Variovorax paradoxus B4: one gene and its partners. The protein of the gene in region 1 interacts with the protein of each later gene in a pairwise test. Links are inferred from orthologs where the notes say so. Each region holds a gene or a part of one and is shown in the gene's direction. Other genes may lie near its edges. The genes, in order: glnL, glnK and VAPA_RS12305.

What was found.
Region 2: the proteins of glnL (region 1) and glnK interact in binary tests that used the Escherichia coli proteins (3 or more experiments, as listed by UniProt). The link is inferred for Variovorax paradoxus B4 from one-to-one orthologs.
Region 3: the proteins of glnL (region 1) and VAPA_RS12305 interact in binary tests that used the Escherichia coli proteins (3 or more experiments, as listed by UniProt). The link is inferred for Variovorax paradoxus B4 from one-to-one orthologs.

The regions. Positions count from the first base shown.
Region 1 is NC_022247.1:1,875,551-1,884,818, forward strand. The notes cover bases 1-2,846. They hold glnL (nitrogen regulation protein NR(II)), read left to right. Parts: upstream 1-806; coding sequence 807-1,886; downstream 1,887-2,846. Other genes in these bases: glnA (type I glutamate--ammonia ligase), read left to right, coding at 1-84; VAPA_RS08585 (hypothetical protein), read left to right, coding at 296-802; ntrC (nitrogen regulation protein NR(I)), read left to right, coding at 1,910-2,846. Also shown: more of ntrC, read left to right, coding at 2,847-3,439; VAPA_RS08600 (hypothetical protein), read right to left, coding at 3,456-3,962; xth (exodeoxyribonuclease III), read right to left, coding at 3,968-4,753; VAPA_RS08610 (DUF3606 domain-containing protein), read left to right, coding at 5,018-5,197; VAPA_RS35085 (hypothetical protein), read left to right, coding at 5,341-5,478; VAPA_RS08615 (hypothetical protein), read left to right, coding at 5,558-5,740; VAPA_RS08620 (ATPase domain-containing protein), read left to right, coding at 5,912-7,411; VAPA_RS08625 (hybrid sensor histidine kinase/response regulator), read left to right, coding at 7,477-8,955; VAPA_RS08630 (lysylphosphatidylglycerol synthase domain-containing protein), read left to right, coding at 8,952-9,268.
Region 2 is NC_022247.1:290,666-299,975, forward strand. The notes cover bases 4,219-7,106. They hold glnK (P-II family nitrogen regulator), read left to right. Parts: upstream 4,219-5,437; coding sequence 5,438-5,776; downstream 5,777-7,106. Other genes in these bases: VAPA_RS01355 (TorF family putative porin), read left to right, coding at 4,550-5,374; VAPA_RS01365 (ammonium transporter), read left to right, coding at 5,799-7,106. Also shown: VAPA_RS01335 (phospholipase D-like domain-containing protein), read left to right, coding at 1-934; VAPA_RS34370 (hypothetical protein), read right to left, coding at 1,569-2,702; VAPA_RS01345 (tetratricopeptide repeat protein), read left to right, coding at 2,981-3,280; more of VAPA_RS01365, read left to right, coding at 7,107-7,319; VAPA_RS01370 (SMP-30/gluconolactonase/LRE family protein), read left to right, coding at 7,581-8,516; VAPA_RS01375 (LysR substrate-binding domain-containing protein), read left to right, coding at 8,528-9,310. UniProt on the Escherichia coli protein: Involved in the regulation of nitrogen metabolism. Regulates the activity of its targets by protein-protein interaction in response to the nitrogen status of the cell.
Region 3 is NC_022247.1:2,654,298-2,663,718, forward strand. The notes cover bases 3,825-6,823. They hold VAPA_RS12305 (P-II family nitrogen regulator), read left to right. Parts: upstream 3,825-5,154; coding sequence 5,155-5,493; downstream 5,494-6,823. Other genes in these bases: VAPA_RS12300 (NAD+ synthase), read left to right, coding at 3,825-5,158; VAPA_RS12310 (LOG family protein), read right to left, coding at 5,518-6,108; VAPA_RS12315 (diacylglycerol kinase), read right to left, coding at 6,140-6,547; VAPA_RS12320 (RDD family protein), read right to left, coding at 6,544-6,823. In the rest of the region: VAPA_RS12285 (sodium-translocating pyrophosphatase), read right to left, coding at 1-1,450; ppa (inorganic diphosphatase), read left to right, coding at 1,705-2,232; VAPA_RS12295 (GNAT family N-acetyltransferase), read right to left, coding at 2,263-3,444; more of VAPA_RS12300, read left to right, coding at 3,464-3,824; more of VAPA_RS12320, read right to left, coding at 6,824-7,110; VAPA_RS12325 (DUF3106 domain-containing protein), read right to left, coding at 7,125-8,021; VAPA_RS12330 (DUF3619 family protein), read right to left, coding at 8,036-8,458; VAPA_RS12335 (RNA polymerase sigma factor), read right to left, coding at 8,455-9,021; VAPA_RS12340 (acetolactate synthase 3 catalytic subunit), read left to right, coding at 9,307-9,421. UniProt on the Escherichia coli protein: P-II indirectly controls the transcription of the glutamine synthetase gene (glnA). P-II prevents NR-II-catalyzed conversion of NR-I to NR-I-phosphate, the transcriptional activator of GlnA. When P-II is uridylylated to P-II-UMP, these events are reversed.

The DNA.
Region 1 (9,268 bases):
TACATCGAACTGAAGATGCAGGAAGTCACGCGCTTCCGCATGGCGACCCACCCGGTCGAGTTCGACATGTACTACTCGTTGTAATTGGCCCACCCCCGAAGCGGCTCACTTCGTGTAGCCGCCTCCCCCTCGAGGGGGCAACACCTGCGGCCCGGCAGAGCCGGTTCCGCGGTGTTGCTGGGATGAACTCGAAAAGGACGGCCTCGGCCGTCCTTTTTGCTGGCGCGGAACATCTTGTCACCAGTGGAGTCGAATTGCAGGAAAATGCGCCTTTGTCGCGCCATCACCGATTCTCATGAAGACTGCTTCTCTCATTTTCCTGGCCGGTTCATTGTTGGCCGCCTTGCCCGCGTCCGCCCAGGAGCGCGTGTGGCGCTGCGGCAATGAATACACCAACAATTCGACCATCGCGCAGCAAAAGGGCTGCAAGGTCATGGAAGGCGGCAACGTCACGGTCGTGCAGGGCACCAAGCCTGCGGGCGGTGGTTCTGCCGGGGGCAGTTCCGCCCCGGCGGCGTCCCGCGCGCCCGCGGGCAGCCCGCGCGTCGAAGGCGTCGACCAGCGCGCCCGCGACGGCGAAGCCCGCTCGGTGCTCGAGTCCGAGCTCAAGAAGGCCGAGGCCCGCCAGGCGGAGCTCAAGAAGGAATACAACAACGGCGAGCCCGAGAAGCAGGGCAGCGAAGGCCGCAACTACCAGAAGTACCTCGACCGCGTGGCTGAAATGAAGGCCGAGCTGGCCCGCAACGAGAGCGACATCGCGGGCATTCGCCGCGAACTCGGCCGCCTGCCGGCCAAGCAGTAAGAACATGGCGTTCGGGAAGAAGGCGGCCGGCGCCACTCCGCGCTTTCAGTCCTTCGACCTGCTGTCCACGCTGATTGCGGTGGTCAGCACCAACGGCTCGGTGCTGTTTGCCAACGCGGCCCTCGAAGACGCGCTGGGCACGTCGCGCCGCACGCTCGAAGGCTCTCAGTTCGGTGCCTGCTTTCACGAGCCGCACGTGCTCCGCACGGCCATCGATGGTGCACGCAGCAACGACTTCGCCACGCTGCGTTATGAAGCCTTCTTGCGTCGCGTCAACCACGAGCTGATGCCCGTGCAGGTCACGCTGGCCCAGGGCGACAAACAGGGCGAACTCATCATCGAGATGTCGCCGCTCGAGCAGCAGGTGCGCCAGGACCGCGAAGAGCGCCTGCTCGACCAGGCGCAGGCGAACAAGGAACTCATTCGCAATCTCGCGCACGAGATCAAGAACCCGCTCGGCGGCATCCGCGGTGCGGCGCAGTTGCTGCAGATGGAGGTCGAGTCGCGCGACCTCATCGAGTACACGCAAGTCATCATTCACGAGGCCGATCGGCTGCAGACACTGGTCGACCGGCTGCTGGCACCGCATCGGCGCCCGCACGTGGTGGGCGACGTGAACATCCACGAAGTCTGCGAGCGCGTGCGCTCGGTCATTCTTGCGGAGTTTCCGCGCGACCTGCACATCGAGCGCGACTTCGACGTGTCGATTCCCGAATTCCGCGGCGACCGCGAGCAGCTCATCCAGGCCACGCTCAACATCGTGCACAACGCGGCGCAGGCCCTGGCCGAGCGCCGCGCCGCGGGCGATGCACAGATCACTTTCAAGACGCGCATCGCCCGACAGGTGATATTCAACAAGCAGTGGTATCGATTGGCACTGGAATTGCATGTCATCGACAATGGACCGGGTGTGCCGGACACGATCAAGGACCGCATCTTCTATCCGCTCGTATCGGGCAGGGAAGGCGGAACTGGGCTTGGGTTGACGCTTGCGCAAACTTTTGTGCAACAGCATCACGGCGTGATCGAGTGCGACAGCGTCCCGGGCCGAACCGATTTCAAGATATTGATACCGCTGCCCTAGCAGCCACGGCAACAAGGAGATGCATGAAGCCGATCTGGATAGTTGATGACGACCAATCGATCCGCTTCGTGCTGGAGAAGGCCCTTTTGCGCGAAGACCTGCCCACGCGCAGCTTCACCAACGCGCGCGAGGTGCTGGCCGCCCTCGAACTCGCCGCCGACGACGAACAGCAGGGCCCCCAGGTCCTGGTGAGCGACATCCGCATGCCCGGCGGCTCCGGGCTCGATTTGCTCGACAAGATCAAGGCCAAGCACCCCGGCCTGCCCGTCATCATCATGACGGCGTTTTCCGACCTCGACAGCGCCGTTTCGGCGTTCCAGGGCGGTGCCTTCGAATACCTGCCCAAGCCCTTCGACCTGCCGCGCGCCGTCGAGCTCATCCGCCGTGCCGTCGACGAGAGCCAGCGCGAGGAAGTGGCTGAGGAGCGCATGGTCGCCGCGCCCGAAATGCTGGGCCAGGCGCCCGCCATGCAGGACGTGTTCCGCGCCATCGGCCGTCTCTCGCAAAGCAACGTCACCGTGCTCATCACGGGCGAGTCGGGCTCGGGCAAGGAACTGGTGGCGCGTGCGCTGCACAAGCATTCGCCACGTGCCAACGGCCCCTTCGTGGCCATCAACACCGCCGCGATTCCGAAGGACCTGCTCGAGAGCGAACTCTTCGGCCACGAGCGCGGCGCCTTCACCGGCGCGCAGACCATGCGGCGCGGCCGCTTCGAACAGGCCGAGGGCGGCACGCTCTTTCTCGACGAGATCGGCGACATGCCCTTCGATCTGCAGACGCGCCTGCTGCGCGTGCTGAGCGACGGGCATTTCTACCGCGTGGGCGGGCACAACTCGGTCAAGGCCAACGTGCGCGTGATCGCGGCCACGCACCAGGACCTCGAGCAGCGCGTCAAGCTCGGCGGCTTCCGCGAAGACCTGTTCCACCGCCTCAACGTGATTCGCCTGCGCCTGCCGGCGCTGCGCGAGCGCGGCGAAGACGTGCCGGCGCTCACGCGCCACTTCCTGCAGGTGAGCGCGCGCCAGCTCGGTGTCGAACCCAAGCGCATTTCCGATGCGGCCCTGGCCAAGCTTGCTTCGTTCAGCTTTCCGGGCAACGTGCGCCAGCTCGAGAACATCTGCCATTGGCTGACCGTGATGGCACCGGCCCAGCTCATCGAGGCCAAGGACCTGCCGCCCGAAGTCATGGCCGCGGCCGCCGGTGCAGAAGTGCATGCCGCGGAAACTGCCGCCGCCACGGCGCCTGCGCAAGCCGCGCCGCTGCTGTCGCCAAGCGTCGAGCGCGAAGCGGCGCCGGCAAGCGGCGCTGCACCGGAAGCCGCAGAAGGCCTGGTGGGCGCAAGCAGCTGGGAGAGCGGCCTGGAGATCGAAGCCCAGGCGCTGCTCGCGGCCGGGCGCACCGACGTCTGGGATGCGCTGTCGCGCCGTTTCGAATCGCGGCTGATCCTCACGGCCCTGGCCAACACCCGTGGCCGCCGGATCGAAGCCGCTCAGAAGCTGGGCATCGGCCGCAACACCATCACCCGGAAAATCCAGGAGCTGGGCATCGAGTAGGGCGCGCTTCGCGCAGCTATCGGCTGCGCTGCCCCAGCGTCAGCGAGTCGAGCTGGAAGTTTCCGCTCTTGTCCCAAAGCCACGTGTCGACGTACGTGTGGCCGCCCAGGCGCCCCGGGCTGGGCAGCGGCGACGCCGCCTTGATGAGTTCCGCAATCTTTCCCGGCACCTCGGGCGCATGGCTCGGCACGCGGCTGAACGTGACGTTCCTGACGTTGCCTTCGGCATCGAGGTCGGTCTCGACCACCACCACCGCATAGACCAGCGGAGGAATCTTTCCCTTGTAGATGCGCTGCGGGTAGGCCTTGTAGATCTGGCGTGCCCCCGTCTTGCGATAGGCCCGCACGGCAGGCGTCTGCGCGGTGATCAGCCGCACGGTCGGCACATCGCTCCTCGGGCCCGGCACCTCGTCGGTGGCGGAGGTGGGCGAACTGCCGTCGCCGGCCTTGTCCGCGGGTTTGAGTGCCGAGCAGGCGGCGAGCGCAAGCGCCGCTGCGATCGTCGTGAGAGTGCGGATGGTCATGGTCATCAAATACCCTGGTCGAGGTCGAGCACCACCGGTGCGTGATCGCTTGGCTTTTCCCACTTGCGTGGTACGCGGTCGATGATGCAGCCTTTTGCGCGCGGCACCAGCGGCTCGCTCACCAGGATGTGGTCGATGCGCAGGCCGCGGTTCTTCTGGTAGCCCAGCATCCGGTAGTCCCACCACGAATAGCTTTTCTCGGGCTGCTCGAAGAGGCGGAAGCTGTCGACCAGGCCAAGCTGGAGCAGCGCCTTGAAATGCTCGCGCTCTTCGGTCGTGTGATGGATGGTTTCTGCCAGTCCCACCGGGTCGAAGCTGTCGCGGTCTTCCGGCGTGATGTTGAAGTCGCCGAGAAGCACCAAGCCCGGATGGGCGGCCATTTCCGCACGCAGCCATTCGCGAAGGGCGCGCAGCCAGCCCATCTTGTATTCGAACTTGTCGGTGCCCGGCGCCTGGCCGTTGACGAAGTAACCGTTCACGATGCGCAGCGGACCCGCCGGCGTCTCGACCGTGGCTGCAATCACGCGGGACTGGTCGTCGGTGAAGCCGCCAATGTTCCTTGCCACGTCGCGCATCGGCGCGAGGCTCAGGATGGCGACGCCGTTGTAGGTTTTCTGGCCGAACACGGCGGCCTCGTAGCCGGCCGACTTGAGCACATCGAGCGGGAACTTGTCGTCGCTCATCTTGAGTTCCTGCAGGCAGAGCACGTCGACGGGATTGGCGATCAGCCAGTCGAGCACATGCTGCAGGCGAGCAGTCAGGGAGTTGACGTTCCAGGTGGCTATTTTCATCAAAGCGCGAGGATATGGATTTGAAAGCACCCGAACAATCCGGTTACACGTCGGGCAAGCGGGCAAGCGGGCAAGCGGGCAAGCGAACACTTTACCCTCAATTATTTTGCGGTTGGCTGTGACGCTTCAGCCTGCGAAACATCCCGAAACCACACCAGGCCACGGCATGTAGAACATGTCCTGCATCAACCATGGCATCGGGCTGGCATGGTGGCTTCCATCGGCGGGGAAACTTTCGTCTCCAACCAACCTGGAGATCCCGCGATGCCGGACGACATGGAGATCCGCGTTCCACAGAACGATGAGCGAATCGACATCACCGACCTGAAAGAGGTCGACTACTGGACGAAGTGGTTCGGCGTCAGCGAGGCCCGGCTGCGCATGGCGGTCGCGTCAGCGGGCACCATCAAGGACGATCTGCGGATCTACCTCGGCCTTCCCTGAGGGCAAGCGCTGAACGGCGCGCGGGGGCGCCAACGCGGCCATTGCCGCCACCAAGTTCGTCGCGGCCGGCCAGCCGGGCCCGCGGGCTGCTGATCAGGGAGGTCATTCGCCCTGAAAGCGCGCGCGCCATCCGCAGCCTGGCCATGGAAGAGCCGAGCGTGCAGGGCGTCGGCCACGTGCTGTCGATGTACATCGACCCTGACGAGATCCTGGTCGACCTGAATTTCAAGGAAAGCACCGCCACCGGCGACGCGGCCGACGCCATTGCCGGCCTTGGCTGACGATCGCTGCCGCCATTGCCTGAGCGCTTTCGTGCTGCAGGCATCTCACTGTCGGGGCTCATTCAGGAGGTTGCCAGCCATGAACAACACGCCATCGCCGAAGCGCCGCGAGCGCTCCCACGACGAACCGGAGATCACCCAGGAGGAATCCGTGCCGACGGACGGAAGGGATACCGAGGGCGAGGAACTGATGAAGAAGGTCGACAACAAGAAGCTCGAGGATCCGGGTGATGCCGAACGCAAGACGCCCGACAAATCATGAGCCGTTCCCGCTGCCCGCGCCCGACGCTGCGGGGCAGTGGCGTTGTCTTGTCTCGAAGAAGGGTGATGCCCTACAACCCGGGGCCCGCACCCCTTGGTAAAAATCTTCCCGCAAGCAGATGGCAAACAGAACAGGGCAGAAAGGACTGCTGTCCCCACGACGGAGGAAGAGATGAAACTCGACGACACGGCAGTGCCGTCCACGCAGGACGGCCTGATGAAAGTCGGTGTTCCCGGCCTCGACGACGTTCTTGGCGGCGGGCTCACGTCCAATCGCCTCTACCTTGTCGAAGGCACCCCCGGCGCCGGCAAGACCACCATCGCGCTTCAGTTCCTGATCGAGGGCGCCAGGCGCGGCGAATCGGTGCTGTATGTCACGCTGTCTGAAACAGCCCAGGAGCTTCGGGGCGTGGCGCTTTCCCACGGCTGGGACCTGAGCGGCATCGAGGTGCGCGAGATGCTTCCGTCGGAAGCCGCGCTCGAGCCGGACGAGCAGTACACCATGTTCCATCCGTCCGAGGTCGAACTCAGCGAGACGACCTTGAGGATCCTTTCCGATGTCGATGTGCTCAAGCCGTCGCGCGTGGTGTTCGATTCGCTGTCCGAATTGCGCCTGCTGGCCGGCAGCTCGCTGCGCTACAGGCGGCAGATCCTGGCGCTCAAGCAGTTCTTTGCCGGCCGCCAATGCACGGTGCTGTTGCTGGACGACATGACGGCCATGAAGCACGACCTCCAGGTGCAGAGCATCGCCCACGCCGTCGTGAGGCTGGAGCAGATCAGCTCCGACTACGGCGCCGCGCGACGCCGGCTCATCGTCAGCAAATACCGGGGCCAGCAGTTCCGCGGCGGCTACCACGACTACCGGATCGAGCGCGGCGGCTTGCGCGTCTTTCCGCGCCTGGTCGCGTCCGAGCATTCTTCGGCGTTGACGCAGGAGCGGATTCCCAGCGGCCTGGATTCGCTCGATACCTTGCTGGGTGGGGGCCTCGAGAGGGGCACGAGCACGCTGTTCGTCGGCGCGCCGGGCACCGGCAAGTCGACGGTGGCGGTTCAGTTCGCGCTGGCCGCGGCACAGCGCGGCGAATGCGCGGCCCTCTTCATCTTCGACGAGAGCATCTACACGCTGCGTACGCGCTGCGAGAGCATGGGCATGGACCTGGCTCCGCACATCGAATCCGGCCGCATCAAGGTGCGGCAGGTCGACCCTGCCGAACTGTCGCCGGGCGAGTTCGTGCACCTGATCCGGCTGGCGGTGGTGGAGTGCGGTGCGGCAGTGGTGGTGATCGACAGCCTCAATGGCTATCTCAACGCCATGCCCGACGAGCGCTTTCTGATCGTGCAACTGCACGAACTGCTTTCCTACCTGGGGCAGGCCGGCGTTGCCACACTGCTGGTGGGCGCGCAGCACGGCCTCATCGGCATGCAGATGCAGACGCCCGTGGATGCGAGCTACCTGGCGGACGCCGTGGTGCTGCTTCGCTATTTCGAACTCGACGGAGAAGTGCGCCAGGCGATCTCGGTGCTGAAGAAGCGCGGCGGTGCGCACGAGCGGACCATCCGCGATTTCTCCATGACGGCCACAGGCCTCAGGGTCGGCGAGCCGCTGCGCCATTTCAGAGGCATCCTGACGGGCATCCCCATTCCCACCGACGGCGTGCAGCTCGCATCGTGAGCCCGCCCTCCGCTTCCGTCGAGCAGCGCATCCTGTTGCGGACCGCGACCTCCAGGGATGCCCTCATGGCTAGCGCCGTATTGGCACGCGCACAAATCGCGGCCCACACCTGCGACAGCCTGTGCGAGCTCGTGCGGGGGCTGCAGGAAGGCGCCGGCGTCATCATGCTGGCGGAAGAAGTGCTGGCCGACCCGGCCGCGGCCGCCCTGACCGAAGCGCTGGGCTCGCAGCCTCCGTGGTCCGATCTGCCGGTGCTCGTTCTTGCCCGCCAGGGCGCGGACTCGCCCGTCATCGTCAAGGCCATGGAGCGGCTCGCCAATGTCACCGTGATCGAACGGCCGATGCGGGTGGCCTCGCTGATCAGCACGGTTCGCACGGCACTGCGGGCGCGCAACCGGCAGTACCAGCTGCGCGAGCTGCTCGACGGCCTGCGCGAATCGGATCAGCGCAAGACGGAGTTCCTTGCAACGCTGGCGCACGAGCTGCGCAACCCGCTTGCCCCGATGAGCACCGCGCTCACGCTCTTGATGCGAAAGCCGCACGAGCCCGCGGAAGCCCGGCGCTACTACGAGCTGATGGGCCGGCAGATCGACCACATGGTGCGGCTCGTGAACGACCTGATGGAGGTCTCGCGCATCACGCGCGGCAAGATCGAGCTGCGCATGGAGGCGATCGCGCTCGAAGCGGTGATCGAGGATGCCATCGAACTGAGCCGGCCGCTGCTCGAAGGTGCCAGGCATGTGCTGAGCACCGAACTGTGCGGCGAACCGCTCGTCGTGCAAGGCGACGGCGTTCGCCTGACGCAGGTGTTTTCCAACCTGCTCAACAACGCCGCAAAGTACACCGCTCCCGGCGGAAAGATCCGGATTGTCCTGCGCGAAGAAGGCAGTGACGCCGTGGTCGAGGTCTGGGACAACGGCACCGGCATTGCGCCCGAGATGCTGAAGTCGATCTTCGAGATGTTCGTGCAGGTGAGCGGCACCTCCAAGGCGGCGCAGGGCGGGCTGGGCATCGGGCTGACGCTGGTGAAGAGCCTGGTCGAACTCCATGGCGGCAGCGTCGAGGCGACCAGTGCCGGACTCGGCCAGGGTGCGATGTTCTGCGTGCGCTTGCCGCTCACCCGTGTCGAAACCGGCATGCCGCAGTCGCCGGCGCCGGCCGATCGCGGCTGGCCGGCGTCGTTGCCGGGCACGGTGCTGATCGTCGACGACAACAGGGATGCGGCCGATGCGCTGGGCGAGCTGCTGCGCTCGATGGGGGTCTCGACGCGCGTGGCCTACAGCGGAGATGCCGCGCTGCGCATGGTGGCCGAGGGCCCGCCGCCCGGGCTCGCGATCCTCGACATCGGCATGCCGGGCATGGACGGATGCGAGCTGGCAACCAGGCTGCGCGCCGATCCCGCGCTGGCCGGATTGATCCTCGTCGCACTGACGGGCTGGGGCCAGCACGGCGACAAGGAGCGCATTGCGATGGCGGGGTTCGACCACCATCTGCTCAAGCCGCTCGACCTGCCGGCGCTGATCTCGACCCTGAGGCCGCCATGAACCACGATGCGACCACGCTTTCGGCGGCGGGCCATCCGGTGGGCAGGCCGTCGCTCTGGCGCCGCTGCCGCCGATGGGTGCTGCCGCTGCTGGGAGTCGCGGTGCTGGGCCTGCTGCTGTCGCACGCGCACAAGGTCGATTGGGCGGGCGCATGGGACGCGCTCCAGCGCTATCCGGCGATGCTGCTCCTGGGGGTCTGGGCGATTGCCACTGCCAGCCATGCGCTCTATGGATGCTTCGACCTCATCGGCCGGCGGCACACGCGCCACCGGGTGCCGCGCTGGCGCACCTGGGCCATTGCCGTGACGAGCTA
Region 2 (9,310 bases), 1.6 Mb from region 1 along the record:
CTTCCGCTCGCCCGACGTGGCGCAGCACTACCTCGACTACTGGAACCGCCTGCGCGAGGACAAGCAGCCGGTGCCCAAGCCGCTGTCCAAGGCCAGCAATGCCAGCCAGGGCGCCGCGCTACGCGAAGCGAACGGCCAGCCGTTTGACGCCGCCGTCGATGGTGGCGCCACGCAGGTACAGCTGTGGTTCTCACCGAATACCCCGAAGCGGGGCAGTCCCGCCACCCGGACCGTGCCGCCGGACCTGGAGATCCTCTTCGATCTCATGTCCAAGGCCAAGCATGCGATCTTCTTCCTCGTCTTCAACCCGGGCCGCACCGCGGAAGACCAGCAGGACGCGAACACAGCCATCTCGGCGGCCCTGGCCTTCGGTCGTCACCGGCCGGGCCTGTTCGTCGCCGGAGCGATCAGCGACCCCACGGCGATGCCGGGCTACACCCCCCGCGATCCGGCAGCGCCCAAGGTCCCGCTGCCGGCCATCTACACCCCGGCAGGGGCCCCCAACGTGCTGATGGTGCGGGCCGCGTCCCTGCAGGACCCGGTCGGCAACTTCGACAAGGAACTGCTGAAGATCGGGCATGCGATCGTGCACGACAAGGTGGTAGTGATCGACCCCATGTCGGAAGATTGCGTGGTGGTCGCGGGCAGCCACAACCTCGGGTTCAAGGCGTCCTATGCCAACGACGAGAACCTGACCCTGATCCGCGGCAACCGAGCGCTGGCCTGCGCCTACGCGGTGCACGTGCTGGACGTCTACGAGCACTACCGCTTCCGGGCCGTGCAGGAAGAGATCCGGCGCGAGGCGATGATCGCGGGCAAGAGCGTGGAGAAGGCCGTGGACCAGGGTTTCCTGAAAGAGGACGACACTTGGCAGGACAAGTACATTGAGCCCGGCCAGGCCGATTTGCGCATGTACCTGCTGGCAGATCATTGATTGCGAGCCTCCCAAAGCATGAGTTCGTTGCCTGGAATGGCGCTTCTTGGGCAAGCAGATTTCCCCTATTGTTAGAGACTTGGTGACGGGACTAAGGGGAGGACTTGCAATGAGGCGCTATCGGCTTCACATTGCTTGCCGTGTTCCCGCAGCGATTGCACCAGCAGTTGGAGGCATATCTGCTGCGTTGCCTCGCCAGCGATAGACGCGAGAGCGCTACGCTGAAGCTTGCGGCCAACTCGCTCCCGACAGAAGCACCGACGGGGCCCTGCTGAGCTAGGCCGTGCTGCCAAAGGACGTGGACACACGGTTGCCAGAATGTGACCTGGTCGTACTGAGCGAAGCGCAAGGCGGCGCGTCGACCATCGTCTCTTGGCCCCATTTTGTTGAGCATGCACGGCACCTACTCGAGAGGTTGCCTTTCGCCGTGCCTCGGTGGAAGGTGCTCGGATTTCCAGAGGGAGATTGCCTCGAGAAGCTCCGAGAAGTGGCAACGACCATGGACGCTGCCAAGGTGTAGGACTGGGCTGGCCACTACTGATTTGAACGAGCACAGGGCTGTGCTCGGCCAGCAGCAAAAGCTCAGATCCGCTCTCCAAGAGAGCGTTGCCCCATCTTCAATCCGACCCGAAGCTCAGATACCTGGAACTCGCCTAAAGCGCATCACGAAATGCGCGATGGCAAATGCGATGCTACCGGAGGCAAGAAATAGGGGCAGGGGCGCCGTCCAGTCCATGTCGCCGGCGCCGGAACGCCAGCAACTGGCTGCCGTGGCAGCGGCACCAAGCAGACCAGCCGCAGCGAAAAGCAGGAGCGGCTTTAGACGGACCACGAAACGCTCGCAACTTCCGACGCCAAACTTCTCGTCGACAAGGCCAGCGATCCATGGCGAGAGAAATGGCGAACGCTTGGTGAACAGGGCCATGCCAACGAAAAAGACCAGCGGCATTGCGACGACCAAGGTCGCCATTTGGGAAGACATTGGCATAGCGCAGACCATGTCGTCTGGTGCGGCGACGAAGCCGAGCATATTGCTCACAATCGTCAGGCACCATATTGAAGCGATGGCCGCTGTCGACTGCCATCCCGGCTCGCCATTTGTAGCGGAGCTCTCGCGTGTTGTCCCACCTTCAGGCACCGATGTGTTCGGTTCGGTAGCGCGCGCTACCGGTAGAAGTTCATCTCGCCTGCGTAGTGCAATGAAGCGCCACATGACCAGCGATATGAATGAGAACAGCACCCATACCCGAGCGAATGCTGCGAAGTTTCCGCGCTCAAGCTCCTCGTACTCGGCCTGCGAGATCTGCGTAGGCGCTCCGCGATTGATGCTCTCGTAGAAACGTGTGCCATCCGCGGAGGTGTGCCAGTGGCGGCTGGTCACCTTGGTGCCATCAGGGCTCTTTCCCATTCCTACCGGGATGCCCGCCCAGTTGGGGGCGGCGGCTGCAACAGAAGCGAGCGCTACGACCACGACCCATGGTGCGAAGAGTTCGCGTGGCCGAGGGCTTGCGCGGACTGATGAATCCGAATGCAGGCGACGTGCCGCCAGGGCTCCAGCTCCGAAAACCAGGAGGATGGCCACATGAACCCACATCAGGTACGGCATTGACCGCGACCATTCGACACGTGTGCAGAGCACAACTGCAATCACGCTGGTGACCAGCAAGAATGCGGACAGCCCCATCAGCAGCCGAGCCGCGCCAAGGCCCCGACGGCTCTTCTTGGCGATGGTATCCGCAAGCACTGTCATCTTGTTGTGCACACTCACGACTCGCCCTCAGATTGGAAGTTGTCTATCCGCGCGAGGTCACTTCGACGCGAAGCTGCAGTGTCAGGTCTTTTCGCGTCGGGGCGGGTCCTCGAAATGCGAGTGACAAAGGGTGGCGTCGCGTTGCGAACATGTTGGCCTGAATGCTATTCGGAATCGGGGTGGCGCGGAATCCAAGGTACCGCGAGAGCATCGGAACCCCATCACCTCAAAGCTGTGGCAGGATCCTGCCGGGGGAAGTCGCTCGTTGTGCCTTCCGATCCCATTGAGGAGCCAAGGTGTTTTCGCACGTTTTTGTGAGCGTCACCGATTTTGAGCGCGCGCTTCGCTTCTACAGCGCCGTGATGGACGCTTTGGACATTGAACTGCGGCGCATTCGGGAGTCGATCAATGCCTACTTGCAGAGCATTGCATTGAATCCCAGCCGCGCATCGGCTTGGTTCAACATGGGCGGCGTGCATTGGAACGCCGGAGAGCCGGAGGAGGCAAGTCGAGTGTGGAAGGCGGCAGTGGACAGATTTCCAGATCACGAGCTAGCGGCTTTGCTCCGCCGCGATCTCCCCTCAGTCCTTCGCTAGCGGAGCGAGTTGCCATTTGCTGGTGAAGGGTGTGCCCTGCACTTGGCCTGCCTCTGACGAGAGGTCATCGGAAGGCCGTGGAAAGATGGCCGTTCTCATTTAAACCCCGACAAAACCGCAAATTCGCATTTATTTAAATGCGTTCGCGTTTTTCGACCGCGCTTACACCGCCGCCCACCAGGGCCACGGCGCTGGATGTGTGGTGGGGCGCCGAGGTTGGCCGGTTCATCCAGCGCGCGGTCGAGAAACTGCCGGCCAGACTGGCCACGGCCGCGCTCTCCAGCGCCTCGTCGACGCTCATGGGCGGCAGCAGGCCGGCAAAGCGCTGCGCCAGCATCGACTTGCCCGAGCCGGGCTCGCCCATCATCAGCAGGCTGTGCCCGCCCGCGGCGGCGATCTCGAGGGCGCGCTTCGCGCCCGCGTGGCCCTTGACGTCGGCCAGGTCGGCATAGAGCGGCGCGGCGGCCGCGTGAACCCGGGCCCAGCCGTCCGCGGCGGGCTGCTGCTGTTCCTCGCCCTGCTGCAGCGCGGTGCCTTCGGACATGAAGCGCTGCACCACGTCCAGCAGGTGCCTGGCGCCGTACACCTCGCTGCCGGGCACCAGCGCCGCTTCCCGGGCGCTCCCGGCGGGCAGCACCAGGTGTGTCGCGATGCCGCGCGTGTGCAGGGCCAGCGCCATGGCCAGTGCGCCGCGAACGGGCCGCAGCTCGCCTGAAAGAGAGAGCTCGCCGGCAAATTCATGTCCCGCAAGGAGCGCAGGCTGTATCTGCCCGCTGGCCGCGAGGATGCCGAGCGCGATTGGCAGGGCGAAGCGGCCGGAGTCCTTGGGCAGGTCGGCCGGCGCCAGGTTGACGACGATGCTTGTTGTTCGGAAACTCCAGGCCGGCGTTCTGGATGGCCGAGCGCACCCTTTCGCGTGCCTCCCTGACCTCGGTTTCCGCCAGCCCGACGAGCGTGAAGCTCGGCAGGCCGTTCGCCAGATGCACCTCGACCGTGACACTGGCCGCTTCCAGCCCAAGCAAAGCACGGCTTTGCACCAAAGACAGGCTCATTTCTCTCTCCCTCCCCATTGTGGTGCGCCCGTTTTTGGTCGGGCTCATGCACCGCGATGCCCCATGGGGTACCGCAACTGAACACGCTTGTAACTATTTCGCCTGGGTTGCCGGTGCGGGAGCGGCCGCCGTGCCGCAGGGCAAAACGTGCACTTTGGCACGCTCCCTGCTATGAGATGGTGTCCCCCAACAATCCAACCAACTCCGAGGAGTCTCGATGATGCACCGTAAATTCGCCCAGGCAATGGCCGTGGTCGCCCTTGCCGCCCTGCCGATGCTTGCGAGCGCACAGCTCACGGGGAATGTGGCACTGACGAGCAACTACAAGTTCCGCGGCCAGGACCAGGACATGATCGGGAAGAACGACTACGCCAAGACCAAGGGCTTCAAGCCCGCCATCCAGGGCGGCTTCGACTATGCCTTCGGCGAGAGCGGCTTCTACGTGGGCAACTGGAACTCCAGCGTCAACTGGCTGCAGGGCAACAGCATCGAGAGCGACCTCTACGGCGGCTACAAGTTCAAGGCCGGCCCCTTCGACCTGGACGTGGGCGCACTCACCTACATCTACCCGGGCAACTCCATCGGCAACACCACCGAGCTGTACGGCGCCGGCACCTGGGCCGACGAGGCGATCGGCTCGTTCACCCTGAAGTACTCGCACACGGTCTCCAAGGACTACTTCGGCTATGCCGGCTACAAGTCGGGCTCGGGCCTGAAGGGCCGCAACACCGGCTACCTGAACCTGGCCTACAGCAAGGAAATCGTGCCCAAGCTCACGCTGAAGGCCGCCGTGGGCTACACCCACATGTCCAGCGACATCCGCAGCCTGGGCTACAAGAGCTACGTGGACTACAACGTGGGCGTGTCGTACGACTTCGGCAACGGCCTGGCACTGGCCGGCTCGGTGCAGGGCGCCAACAAGAAGAGCTCGTACCTCGCGCTGAGCAACCCGGGCTACGACTTCGGCTTCGGCCCCATCGGCGAGCAGTATTACTCGCCCAACAAGGCGCGTTTCATCGTTACGCTCAGCAAGACGCTGTAAACACAAGAACAAGGTGCGGCCCAAGCTGCCGCACCATTCATTCCATCCAAGAAGGAGAAAGTCATGAAGCTGGTCACAGCCATCATCAAACCGTTCAAGCTCGACGAGGTGCGCGAAGCCCTCTCGGCCATCGGCGTGCAGGGCATCACGGTCACGGAGGTCAAGGGCTTCGGCCGCCAGAAGGGCCACACCGAGCTGTACCGCGGCGCGGAGTACGTGGTCGACTTCCTGCCCAAGGTCAAGATCGAAGCGGCGGTTTCCGACGACCTCGTCGACCGCGTGATCGAAGCCGTCGAAGGCGCAGCGCGCACCGGCAAGATCGGCGATGGAAAGATTTTTGTCTACAACCTCGAGCAGGTCGTTCGCATCCGCACCGGCGAAACCGGTCGCGAAGCCCTCTGATCCAGCCCGGAAAAAAACAACCATGAAAAAACTGCTTGTTTCTCTCGCGCTCGGTCTGAGCCTGCTCACTGCAGGCACGGCGAGCTTCGCCCAGGCGCCTGCTGCCACGGCCGAGACGCCGGCGGCGTCCGCGCCCGCAGCCGCCGCGCCGGCACCCGCGGCCGCCCCGGCTGCCGCCGCTGCCGAAGCAGCGCCCGCCGCGGCTCCTGCCGCTCCTTCCTTCAACAAGGGTGACACCAGCTGGATGATGCTGTCCACGCTGCTCGTCATCATGATGACCATCCCTGGCCTGGCGCTGTTCTACGGCGGCCTGGTGCGCAGCAAGAACATGCTGTCGGTGCTGATGCAGGTGATGGTCACCTTCTCGATGATCGTGGTGCTGTGGCTCATCTACGGCTACAGCATCGCGTTCACCGAGGGGAACGCCTTCTTCGGCGGATTCGACCGGCTCTTCATGAAGGGGATCTTCGATCCGGCCACCGGCGTGTTCGCGCCCGGCGCCACCTTCAGCAAGGGCGTCTACATCCCCGAGCTGCTGTTCGCCGCCTTCCAGGCCACCTTCGCCGGCATCACCTGCTGCCTGATCGTGGGCGCCTTCGCGGAGCGTGCCAAGTTCTCGGCCGTGCTGCTGTTCATGGTGATCTGGTTCACCTTCAGCTATGCACCGCTGGCACACATGGTCTGGTTCTGGATGGGCCCGGACGCCTACACCGCCGCCAACGTGGTGGACGCACAGAACGCCAAGGCCGGCCTGATCTGGCAGTGGGGCGCGCTCGACTTCGCAGGCGGCACCGTGGTGCACATCAACGCCGCCGTTGCGGGTCTGGTGGGCGCCTACGTGATCGGCAAGCGCGTCGGCTACGGCAAGGAATCCTTCACGCCGCACTCGCTCACGCTCACCATGGTTGGCGCCTCGCTGCTGTGGGTCGGCTGGTTCGGCTTCAACGCAGGCTCGGCCCTCGAAGCCGGCACCAGCGCTGTGCTCGCCTTCATGAACACCTTCTCGGCCACCGCCGCCGCCGTGCTCGCATGGTGCATCGGTGAAGCGCTGATGCGCGGCAAGGCCTCGATGCTGGGTGCCGCCTCGGGCGCCGTGGCAGGCCTCGTGGCCATCACGCCGGCCGCCGGCAACGTCGGCCTGATGGGCGCCATCGTGATCGGCTTCATCGCCGGCTTCGCCTGCCTCTGGGGTGTCAACGGCCTCAAGAAGATGCTCGGCGCGGACGACTCGCTCGACGTGTTCGGCGTGCACGGTGTCGGCGGTATCGTCGGCGCGCTGCTCACCGGCGTGTTCAACACCCAGGCACTCGGCGGCCCCGGCCTCGTGGGCGACTGGGTCACGGCCAGCGTGGTGTCCAACGGCATCGGCGCCCAGGTCTGGATCCAGCTCAAGGGCGTGCTGCTGACCATCGTGTGGTCGGGCGTGGTGGCGTTCATTGCCTTCAAGATCGCCGACCTCACCATCGGCCTGCGTGTGTCGGAAGAAGAAGAGCGCGAAGGCCTCGACATCTCCGCCCACGGCGAGACCGCATATAACAGGTAAACCCCCAGTCTTCGCGCACTTCGTGTCGCGCGCGCCTTCCCCCTACCGGGGGCAACACCAGCGGCCCGGCAAAGCCGGTTCCGCGGTGTTTCTGGAAGAAGGCATGCGGTGCGGGGGCTGGTTATAAGAACTACACGGAACGATTTTTCAGCGAGGTCTCCTTTGGATGTTCAGCCCGCGAGCGCTTCGGCGCCAGCGGGCTTTTTTTTGCCTGCGTTTTTCCTCTGGAGCGGCGATGCCCGCCCATGCACAATTCCGGACATGTGGACCTCCATCGACAACAGCCTCTGCGAACTCGGCGAATCGCCGTTCTGGCATCCGCGGGAACGCGCCCTGTACTGGCTCGACATCCCGGGCCGCGCCGTGCTGCGCACCCGCGGCGACATCGGCACGCCCTCCGCCAAGGTCGAACGATGGGCCTTGTCCACCGAGCCCGGCTGCATGGCGCCGGCGCGCAGCGGCGGCCTCGTGATCGCGCTGCGCGACGGCATCTACCGGGCGCGCGAGTGGGGCGGTGAACTCGTTGCCATGGCGCGCGTGGAACACGACGTGCGCACCATGCGCTTCAACGACGGCAAATGCGATGCGCTCGGCCGCTTCTGGAGCGGTTCGATCAACGAGGCGAAAGACCGCGCCAACGCCGCACTCTATTGCCTCGATGCGCGCCCCGGCACCGGCGTGGCGCCGACTCTCACGCTGATGTCCAACCAGGTGACGACGGCCAACGGGCTCGCGTTCTCGCCCGATGCGCGCACCCTGTACTGGGCCGATACGCCCGCGCACCAGGTGCGCGCCTGGAACTGGGACGCCGAGGCCAACACGCTCTCGCAGCCCCGCGTGTTCCACCAGTTCGACGCCAAGCCCGAAGGCTGGACCCCCGATTCGCCGATGCTGCGCTACGCAGGCCGCCCCGATGGCGCCTCGGTCGATGCGCAGGGCCACTACTGGGTCGCGATGTTCGAAGGCGCCCAGCTGCTGCGCCTCGCACCTTCGGGCGAGATCGTGACCGCCGTTCCCGTTCCGGTCCAATGCCCGACCATGCCCTGCTTCGGCGGCGACGACCTGAAGACGCTCTTCGTCACCAGCGGCCGCAAGGGCCGTCCTGCCGCCGAGATCGAGCGGCTGCCCGCATCGGGCACGGTGATCTCGATGCGCGTCGACGCGCCCGGCCTGCCGGTCGCCTTCTTCGAAGATTGAGCGGTTCCCGCATGGCCCTGCAGCACATCCCGCCCATCCAGTGCCTGCTGACCTTCGAGGCCGTGGCGCGGCTGCGGCATGCGGGTCGCGCGGCGGACGAGCTGTGCGTCACCGCCAGCGCCGTGAGCCACCGCATCCGCCAGCTCGAGGCGCACGTGGGCTTCAAGCTCTTCGGCCGCGGCGACTTCAGCCTGACGGCCGACGGCGCGGCCTACCTCGCCAACGTGCGCACCGGCCTCGCCGCGCTGCAGGCCACGCCGCTCGGCAACGCGGCGCCGCGCGCGACGCGCCTGCGCATCGCCGTCACGCCCACCTTCAGCCGCGTGTTCCTGATGCCCCGGCTCGAGCTGTTCCGCAACATCTACCCCGACATCGAGCTGGTGCTGCAGGTGTCGATCCCGCTGCTCGACGTGACGGCCGAGCAGGCCGACCTCGAGGTGCGCTACGGCAGCGGCGCGTATGCCGACTGCGAACACCGGCTGCTTCTCGAAGAAGAGGTGCTGCCCGCCTGCAGCCCGAGCTATCTCAACGAGTTCGGCCCGTTCGACGGCTTCCGCACCGCGGCGGAGATTGCCAGCGCCCGGCTGATCCGCAGCCCCCTCGAGCCCTGGGGCACCTGGTTCGCAAGCTGCGGGATCGACCAGCCCGAGCCGCACGTCGGCTCCCAGTTCAACGACCTGGGCCTGGTCTACGACGCGGCCGCGAGCGGCTTCGGCGTGGCCCTGGTGCGCCAGAAGATGGGCGCCGCCTGGTTCGAATCGGGCCGGCTGGTGCCGCTGTCCGACCGGCCCGTG
Region 3 (9,421 bases), 780 kb from region 1 along the record:
CCAGCGAGGCGAGGCCGGCCGAGCCGATGGCGTAGCCCTTGGTCACGGCCTTGGTCGTGTTGCCCACGGCGTCGAGCGGGTCGGTGATGTCGCGCACGCTGGCGGGCATCTCGCTCATTTCGGCGATGCCGCCGGCGTTGTCGGTGATGGGGCCGTAGGCATCGAGCGCCACCACGATGCCCGCCATGCTGAGCATGGCCGTGGCAGCCACCGCGATGCCGAACAGGCCCGCGAGCGCATACGAGGCCATGATGGCGATGCAGACGAAGATCACCGGCCATGCCGTCGAGCGCATCGAGACGCCGAGGCCCGCGATGATGTTGGTGCCGTGGCCCGTGGTGGAGGCCTGTGCGATGTGCTGCACCGGCTTGTACTGCGTGCCGGTGTAGTACTCGGTGATCCACACCAGCGCGGCCGTCAGCGCCAGGCCCACGAAGCAGGCGCCGAACAGCTTGAGCTGGCTGCCGCTCGGGGCAATGGCGTTGTCGGGGATGATCCAGCTCGTGACGAACCAGAACGCGATCAGCGACAGGATGCCCGCGACCGCCAGGCCTTTGTAGAGCGCCGGCATCACGTTGGTCATGCCAGGCGAGGCCTTGACGAAGAAGCAGCCGATGATCGAGGCGATGATCGACACACCGCCCAGTGCCAGCGGATAGAGCACCGCGTTGAGCGGCGCGGCCGTGACCATCAGCGCGCCCAGTACCATGGTGGCGATCAGGGTGACGGCATAGGTCTCGAACAGGTCGGCCGCCATGCCGGCGCAGTCGCCGACGTTGTCGCCCACGTTGTCCGCAATGACGGCCGGGTTGCGCGGATCGTCTTCCGGAATGCCGGCTTCGACCTTGCCCACCAGGTCGGCGCCCACGTCGGCGCCCTTGGTGAAGATGCCGCCGCCCAGCCGCGCGAAGATCGAGATCAGCGAGGAGCCGAAGGCAAAACCGATCAGCGGATTGAGGATGGCCGAGAGGCTGCGGTCCGGCGTGAGGTTGCCGTTGCCCGCCAGGAACCAGTAGAAGACCGAGACGCCCAGGAGCCCCAGCCCCACCACCAGCATGCCTGTGATGGCGCCGCCGCGGAACGCGACGTCGAGCGCCGGGCCGATGCCTTGCGTGGCCGCCTGCGCGGTGCGCACGTTGGCGCGTACCGACACGTTCATGCCGATGAAGCCGCAGGCGCCCGAAAGCACCGCTCCCACCACGAAGCCGATGGCCGTGGTTGCGTCGAGGAACAGGCCGATGAGGATGGCCAGGACCACGCCGACCACCGCGATGGTGGTGTATTGCTTGGCGAGGTAGGCCGATGCGCCGGCCTGGATGGCTGCCGCGATCTCCTGCATCCGCGCGTTGCCGGGATCCTTGGCGAGAATCCAACTTCGAGCCCAGAAACCGTAGCCCACGGCCACGAGGCCGCAGACGATGGCGAGTATCAGGGGGGTGTTGCCGATCATGCTTTGCTTCTCCATTCGTTCGTTGTGACTTGTGGAGACGGACAGCATGGGTCCTGCGCGCAACGCGTACGGGACCCAGGTTTTCCGTCGCGTTGCTTCCTCGAAGCTCGCAGCACCGAGGTGCGGAGCCGATTGGCCAACGGGTGCAATTTACAGGCAAAAACGAGAGCGCGTGCGACCGGGCCGTGACACGGAAAGTAAACTCCGGGTTTGTCCCCATCTCTCCTCATACTTTTCAACTACTCGAAAACGTCATGTCCTTCGACAAAGTCTCCCCCGGCAAGAACATCCCCGACGCCTTCAATGTCGTGATCGAAATCCCGATGAACGCCGACCCGATCAAGTACGAAGTCGACAAGGAATCGGGCGCGATCTTCGTGGACCGCTTCATGACGACCGCGATGTACTATCCGGCCAACTACGGCTACGTGCCGCAGACCCTCTCTGGCGACGGCGACCCGGTCGACGTGCTGGTGATCGCGCCGTATCCGCTCTTGCCCGGCGTCGTGGTGCCGTGCCGCCCGCTGGGCATCCTGATGATGGAAGACGAAGCCGGCGTCGACGGCAAGGTGCTGGCCGTGCCCACCGACAAGGTGCTGCCGATCTACAGCCACTGGAAGTCGGTCGACGACGTGAACCCGATGCGCCTGAAGGCCATCAGCCACTTTTTCGAGCACTACAAGGACCTGGAAGCCGGCAAGTGGGTCAAGGTGCTGGGCTGGGAAGGCATCGACGCGGCCAAGAAGGAAGTCGTCGACGGCATCGCTGCCTACAAGAAGTAATCGCTCGGCCCTGCACGCGTTCGCAGCCGCTCAGCCCGCCTTGAAGGGGCTGCGTTCGCCCAGGTGGTCCATGTAGTTCTCGATGCCTTCGCCCTCGCGCTCGAGAAAGCGCTCGACCGCGTCGGCGAAGCCGGGGTGTGCCAGCCAGTGGGCGCTGGTGGTCTTCACCGGCATCAATGCGCGCGCCATCTTGTGTTCGCCCTGCGCGCCGCCTTCGAAGCGCCTGGCGCCGTGCGCAATGCACCAGGCCAGCGGCTGGTAGTAGCAGGCCTCGAAATGCAGGCAGTCGACGCGCTCCACGGCGCCCCAGTAACGGCCGTAGGCCACCAGCGCCTCGTCCCCGTGCGTGGACAGCGCGATCAGGCTCGTGGCAATCGGCTTTCCCTCGCGCTCGGCGACGAACAGCAGCCAGGCTTCGGGCATGGTGTCGGCCATGCGCTGGAAGAAGTCGCGTGAAAGGTAGGGCGGGTTGCCGTGCTCACGATAGGTGCGTGCATAGCAGCGGTAGAAGAAATCCCAGTCCGATCGGGCGATGTCGGCGCCGCGTGACCAGCGAAAGGTCACGCCGGCCTCAGCCACCTTGCGGCGCTCCTGGCGGATCTTCTTGCGCTTGTCGTGGGACAGGCTGGCGAGAAAGGATTCGAAGTCCACGTAGCCGGCTGTTTCGCCTGATTCCCCCGGGGCGGCATTCGTCCAGTGGAACTGCACCGTATTGCGCAGCATCAGGCCCGCTTCGGTGCAGGCGGCAATGTCGGCGTCCGCGCCGAACAGCAGATGCAGCGACGAGAGTTCTTCCTTCTTGCACCAGGCCACCAATGCCTGCACCAGCAGCGTGCGGTCTTGCGGATCGCGGGCCAGCAGGCGTGCGCCGGGCACCGGCGTGAATGGCACCGCCACCACTGCCTTGGGATAGTAGGCGAGCCCGTGCTGTTCGTAGGCATTGGCCCAGGCCCAGTCGAAGACATACTCGCCATAGGAATGGGTCTTGATGTAGGCCGGGCAGGCCGCCCGCAGCTGCTCGCCGCGCCACAGGGTAATGAACTGCGGCATCCAGCCGCTTTCGGGCGAGGCGCTGCCGCTGTCGTGCAGAGCCGCGAGGTATTCGTAGCGCATGAAGGGCGACGGCTGCGCCTCGGCCGCGAGCAGCGCGTTCCATGCTTTCGGCTCCAGGTCCGACAGCGACGCCACCACCCGAATGACATAATCGTTCAAGCCTTTTTCTTCCTTCCGTATGACGCTCAAGCTCGCCATCGCGCAACTCAATTTTGTGGTGGGCGACCTCGCCGGCAACGCGAGAAAAATCGTCGATGCCGCGCACCAGGCCCACGCCGAAGGTGCGCGTGTTCTGCTGACGCCCGAACTCTCGATTGCCGGCTATGCGGCAGAGGACCTTTTCCTGCGTCCCGCCTTCACCGAAGCCTGCGATGATGCCGTGAAAGGCATTGCCGCCGCACTGGCCGACCTCAAAGACATGGTCGTGGTGGTGGGGCATCCGACGGGCGGCAGCCTGCGAAGCCGCTCGGTGGCGGTGCAGATGCGCTACAACGCCGCCAGCGTCATCAAGGAAGGCCGCATCCTCGAAACCTACGCCAAGCGCGAACTGCCGAACTACCAGGTGTTCGACGAGCGCCGCTACTTCACGCCGGGGCAGGGCACCTGCGTGTTCGAGGCCGGCGGCGTCTCGGTGGGTGTGCTGATCTGCGAAGACGCCTGGTTCGACGAGCCAGCCGAACTGGCTCGAGCGGCGGGCGCCGAGGTGCTGGCCGTCATCAACGCCTCGCCGTATCACGTCGGCAAGGAGGGCGAGCGCGTGGCGCGGATGGCCGACCGCGCCCGCGCCGTGGGCCTGCCGCTGGTCTACGCGCACCTGGTGGGCGGGCAAGACGAAGTGGTCTTCGACGGCGCATCCTTTGCGCTGCAGGCTGACGGCGCCCCCGCCATGCAGGCCGAGAGTTTCAAGGAGGGGCTGGTTTTCATGCAACTGAAGCGCTCGCCGCAGGGCATCGGTGTCGTGGCGGAACCTTCGGCCATCGCCGTGCCGCGCGAAGCGGAAGCCCAGCTGTGGGATGCACTGGTACTGGGCGTGCGCGACTACATCGGCAAGAACGGCTTTCCCGGCGCCATCCTGGGGCTCTCCGGGGGCATCGATTCGGCGTTGGTGCTTGCCATCGCGGTCGATGCACTCGGCAAGGACAAGGTGCGCGCCGTCATGATGCCTTCGCCCTATACCGCCGACATCAGCTGGATCGACGCGCGCGAGATGGCAAGCCGCCTGGGCGTGCGCTACGACGAGATCTCGATCAAGCACACCTTCGAATCGTTCAAGGGTGCGCTGGCCGGGGAGTTCAAGGGCCTGCCCGAGGATACGGCCGAGGAAAACATCCAGGCCCGCATCCGCGGCACGCTGCTGATGGCGCTGTCGAACAAGTTCGGCTCGATCGTTCTCACCACCGGCAACAAGAGCGAGATGGCCACCGGCTACTGCACGCTCTATGGCGACATGGCGGGCGGCTTCGCGGTGATCAAGGACCTGCTGAAGACCACCGTGTTCGCGCTGGCCCGCTGGCGCAATGCCCATGACCCGTACGGCACTGGTGCCTCGCCGATTCCCGAGCGCATCATTACGCGGCCCCCGAGTGCCGAACTGCGGCCCGACCAGACCGACCAGGACAGCCTGCCGCCCTACGACGTCCTCGACGGAATCCTGGCACGCTACATGCAGGACGACGAGGGCATCGACGAGATCATTGCCGCCGGCTACGAGCGTGCGGTGGTCGAGCGGGTTGCGCGGCTCATCAAGATCAACGAATACAAACGGCGCCAGGCGCCTGTGGGCATTCGGGTGACCCATCGAAGCTTCGGCAAGGATTGGCGTTACCCTATCACCAGCAAGTTCAACGAAACCGCCGGAGCGCAAAAACCATGAAGCAGATCACCGCCATCGTCAAACCCTTCAAGCTCGAGGACGTACGCGAAGCCCTGGCTGAAGTGGGCGTTACCGGTCTCACAGTGACCGAGGTCAAGGGCTTCGGGCGCCAGAAGGGGCACACCGAGCTCTACCGTGGTGCGGAATACGTGGTCGACTTCCTGCCCAAGATGAAGGTCGAAGTGGTCGTGAATGAAGGCGACGTGGAGCGCTGCATCGAAGCCATCGTCAATTCCGCACGCACCGGCAAGATCGGCGACGGAAAGATCTTCGTCACCGGCGTGGAACGCATCGTGCGCATCCGCACCGGCGAGGAAAACGAAAACGCCGTTTGAAGGGGCTCGCCCCCAGGCTGCACGCTACAGGTTTTCGGCCAGGCGGTCGGCGCGCGGGTGCAGGGGAACTTCGGCGCGCAGCGCGCTGAGCAGTTCGGTGGGGTTGGTGCCGGTGCGGATCAGGTTCATCTGCCAATCGCCCATGAAGCCCTCGCGCACGCTGTGCGCCAGGAAGCCCAGCAGGCCGTCGTAGTAGCCGGCGGTATTGAGAATGCCGGTGGGCTTGTCGTGGTAGCCGAGCTGGCGCCAGGTCCAGATCTCGAACAATTCCTCGAAGGTGCCGATGCCGCCCGGCAGCGCGACGAAGGCGTCGGCGCGCTCGCCCATCATGGCCTTGCGTTCGTGCATGGTGTCGACCACGTGGAGCTCGTCGCACAGGGGATTGGCCAGTTCCCGGTCGACCAGCGCCTTGGGAATGATGCCGACCACCCGGCCGCCGGCGTTGCGGGTGGCTTCGGCCACCGTGCCCATCAGGCCGGTGCGTCCGCCACCGTAGACCAATTGGCCGCGGTGCTGGCCGATCCACTGGCCGACCGCTTCCGCGGCCTTGGAGAATTCAACTCGCTCGCCGGGTCGCGAGCCGCAATACACACAGATCGAAAATTCAGGATTCATGCCGCCATCATGCCTCGTGCGGCGGGCGTCTTCATGACGCGAAGTGCTGCCACAGCGCCGCCAGCCAGATGCCCCCGCAAAGGGTGAGCGACAGCAGCACGGCGGCGCTTCCCATGTCCTTGGCGCGCTTGGAGAGGTCGTGCCATTCGGGGCCGATGCGGTCGATGGCGGCTTCGACCGCGGTGTTGAGCAGCTCGACGATCATCACGAGGATGGCGCTGCCGGCGAGCAGGGCCACCTCGATCCAGCTGCGGCCGAGCCAGAAGGCAGCCGGAATCATCACGATGGCCATGATGGCTTCCTGGCGAAAGGCCGGCTCGCTCCAGCCTGCCCGAAGGCCGTGCAGCGAGATCAGGGTTGCATGCCACACGCGCTCCAGGCCCTTGCGGGCCTTTTGCGGGTTCACGGCGGGGTCGGGAAGCTTGGGCAAGGCACTCATCGGCGGCTCATCGGCTTGGAGGTTATGAGCCGCGTACCGGCCCAGGCGTCGTGCCAGAACTGGCGCTCGGGGTGAAAGCGCGCCAGCAATGCCCAGACGGCAACCCATCCGAAGATCAGCACCGTGGATTCTCCACCCGAAAGCTTGAAAGGTGCGATGGCGGCCAGCGGCGGCAGGAACCAGATCCAGCTGAGCAGGTAGCGCGCCAGCGCCCGGCCCTGGGTGAGGGGGCGCCCTTGCGCATCGACGATGCGGATGTTCCAGGTTTTCATGGCCAGCGTCTGTCCCCGGGTCCAGAACCAGACGAAATAGACGCCGAACACCACGAACAGGAAGGCCTGGAGCAAGTGCCGGCGGGAATCCATGGCGTCCCGCATCTGGCCGAGCGTGCTGAACAGCCAGCCTGCAACGAACACCACCGCGAACAACAGCATGCCCTCATACAGCCAGCATGCCATGCGTCGCCACAAGCCGGGCACTATCAGAAGAGGAGCGCTGGGGGGAGTATCTGCGAGCGATGAGGAGGGATTCGATTCCGAGAATTCGGAAGAATTTGAAGCCATCGAAACCTTGGGGATCAGGGGGGCGAGGACTGCTCGGCGCCACGGCCTGCAGGATTGGAAGCGGACGATGGCGGCGAAACCTGGGCGGCAGCCGATGGCATGGGTACCTGCGCCTCGGCCGGAACCGGCTGCGACGCGGCGGCGGACGCGTCGGACGGGGAGGGCGTGGACACGACGGACGGGACGCGCTCCGGCGGCGAAGCCACCATGATGGCGGCGGCAGGCGCCGTGGCTGGCAGGGGCGTTGCAGGCGGGGCCAGCATGATGCGGGGCGTGTGCTGCCCCGCAGGCGTCACGGCCGGCACCGTCACGAGTTTCTGGGCTGGAACAGGACGCACCGGAATGGCGGCACCGCGCGGCTTGGCGGGGGCGCGCTCCGCCAGCCGGCGCTTTTCTTCCGCGCTCAAGGCCTGGTACTCCTCCCACTTGGCCCTGCGTTCGTCGGCAGGGACGCGCTTCACCTCGGCAAAATTGAGGCGCGCCTGGGCCCGCTGCTGATTGCTCAGGGCTGCCCATTCGATCATGCGGCTGTGCAGGGTGGTTTGGTCATCGGCCGACATGTTCGCGTAATTGCGTGACAGTGCCAGCCATTTGCGCTTGTGCCCCGGGTTCAAGGCGTGCCAGTGCGACGCGAGCGGCCGCAGCGCCTGCTGCTGCTCCGCGGTGAGTTCGCTCCAGTATGGCTTGGTCGCTGGAGCGGTCTTCGAAGCCGAAGCCGAAGCCGAGGCCGAAGCCGTTGCCGCTTGCGCGGCACCGCCGGCAGATTTGAGCGGCTCGGAACGAGGTTGGGCGCTGGCGAGTGTCAGGCCGAACAGCGCAACGGCGAGCGCGCCCGCCCAAATGACTGCGCCCGACGTTGGCGGGCGCAGCGGGCGGGGCGTAGCGGTGCGGGAGGCGGAAGGGCGTCGCATTCGTTCAACGGGACTCAGTCAGAGGCGCCGTCGGCCTTGAGGAACTGGGCAAAACCAGGGTCGGTGTAGGCGGCCGGAGGGAGATCGCCCGTGAGCAGTGCGGAATCGACTTCCGCCAGTTCGCTGGCACGGTCTTCGTCCTGCAGCACGCTGATGGTGATCAGCCCCGCAACCAGCGCAATCAGGGGCACCACCGAACCGATGCGGGTCCACCAGCCGCCGCCCATTGTTGCCACATGCCCGGATTGCATGACCACCGAAGCTGCCCGCAACTGGGGCGACTGCTTGCGCATGGCAACGGCTTGCGCGCGCGCCACCCGCAGCCGCTCGCCGATGTCGTGCGGCAGCTCCCGGCTGCCGTCGGACAGCCGCGCAGCGACACGCTGGCCGAATTGATCCTCGGCAGCAAAAGAAGAGGTTGAAACCTTAGTGTTCATAGCGAAATTCCCTTGGCTTTGAGCGCCTTGCTCAGGGCGTGTACGGCCCGCGAACAATGGGTTTTGACGCTGCCTTCGGAGCAGCCCATTGCAGCGGCCGTCTCCGCCACATCCATTTCTTCCCAGTAACGCATCAGGAAAGCCTCGCGTTGACGACCTGGCAAAGCTGCGATCTGTTCTTCGATCTCGTGGAAGACCTGGGCGCGGCGGGTCGTGTCCTCGGCACTCTCCGTTTCTCTGGAGTCGGTTGGCGAGACGAAGTTCTCCAGCAGATCGAAATCTCCGTCGTCGCCGGCAGATTCGAAGTCGCCGAGGTTGGAGAACAGGGCGCGGCGGGTTTTCTGCCGGCGGAACCAGTCGAGCGTGCAATTCGAAAGGATGCGCTGGAACAGCATCGGCAGCTCTTCCTGCGGCTTGTCGCCGTAGTGCTGCGCCAGCTTCATCATGCTGTCCTGCACGATGTCGAGTGCCGCTTCCTCGTCCCGCACGTGGTAGACCGAGCGCTTGAAAGCGCGCCGTTCGACGCTCTTCAGAAAGTCGGAAAGTTCTTGTTCAGTGGCCAAGCGAGAGGGGGCGCCGCGGGCGCCGCGTGGGGAATGGGGGTATCGGGAAGCGCTTATGTTTTTCTGCCGCGGATTATGCCCCCGTGCCTTTTCATGGGGATTTTTGCGCGGCGGCAAGCCCATCAATGTCATAATCCGCGCTGCAAGTCAAAAGGCAAACGGGTCACGGTCCGGCGGAACATCAGTCCGCTCATGGCTTTGGCCTCAAGTCCTGGCGCGGCCCCACAAGGGCTGGCAAGGGGCACCCAAGGTTTTTCGTTCCCGAAAAAACTCCAAAGGTTGATCATGGAAATCTCGAAGGCGGAACTCGCTTCCGCAGCAGCCGCGTCCTCTGGCGCCGGCAACCCAACGCAAGAACTCATGGGCGCTGAAGTGCTGGTCAAGGCACTGCAGGCCGAAG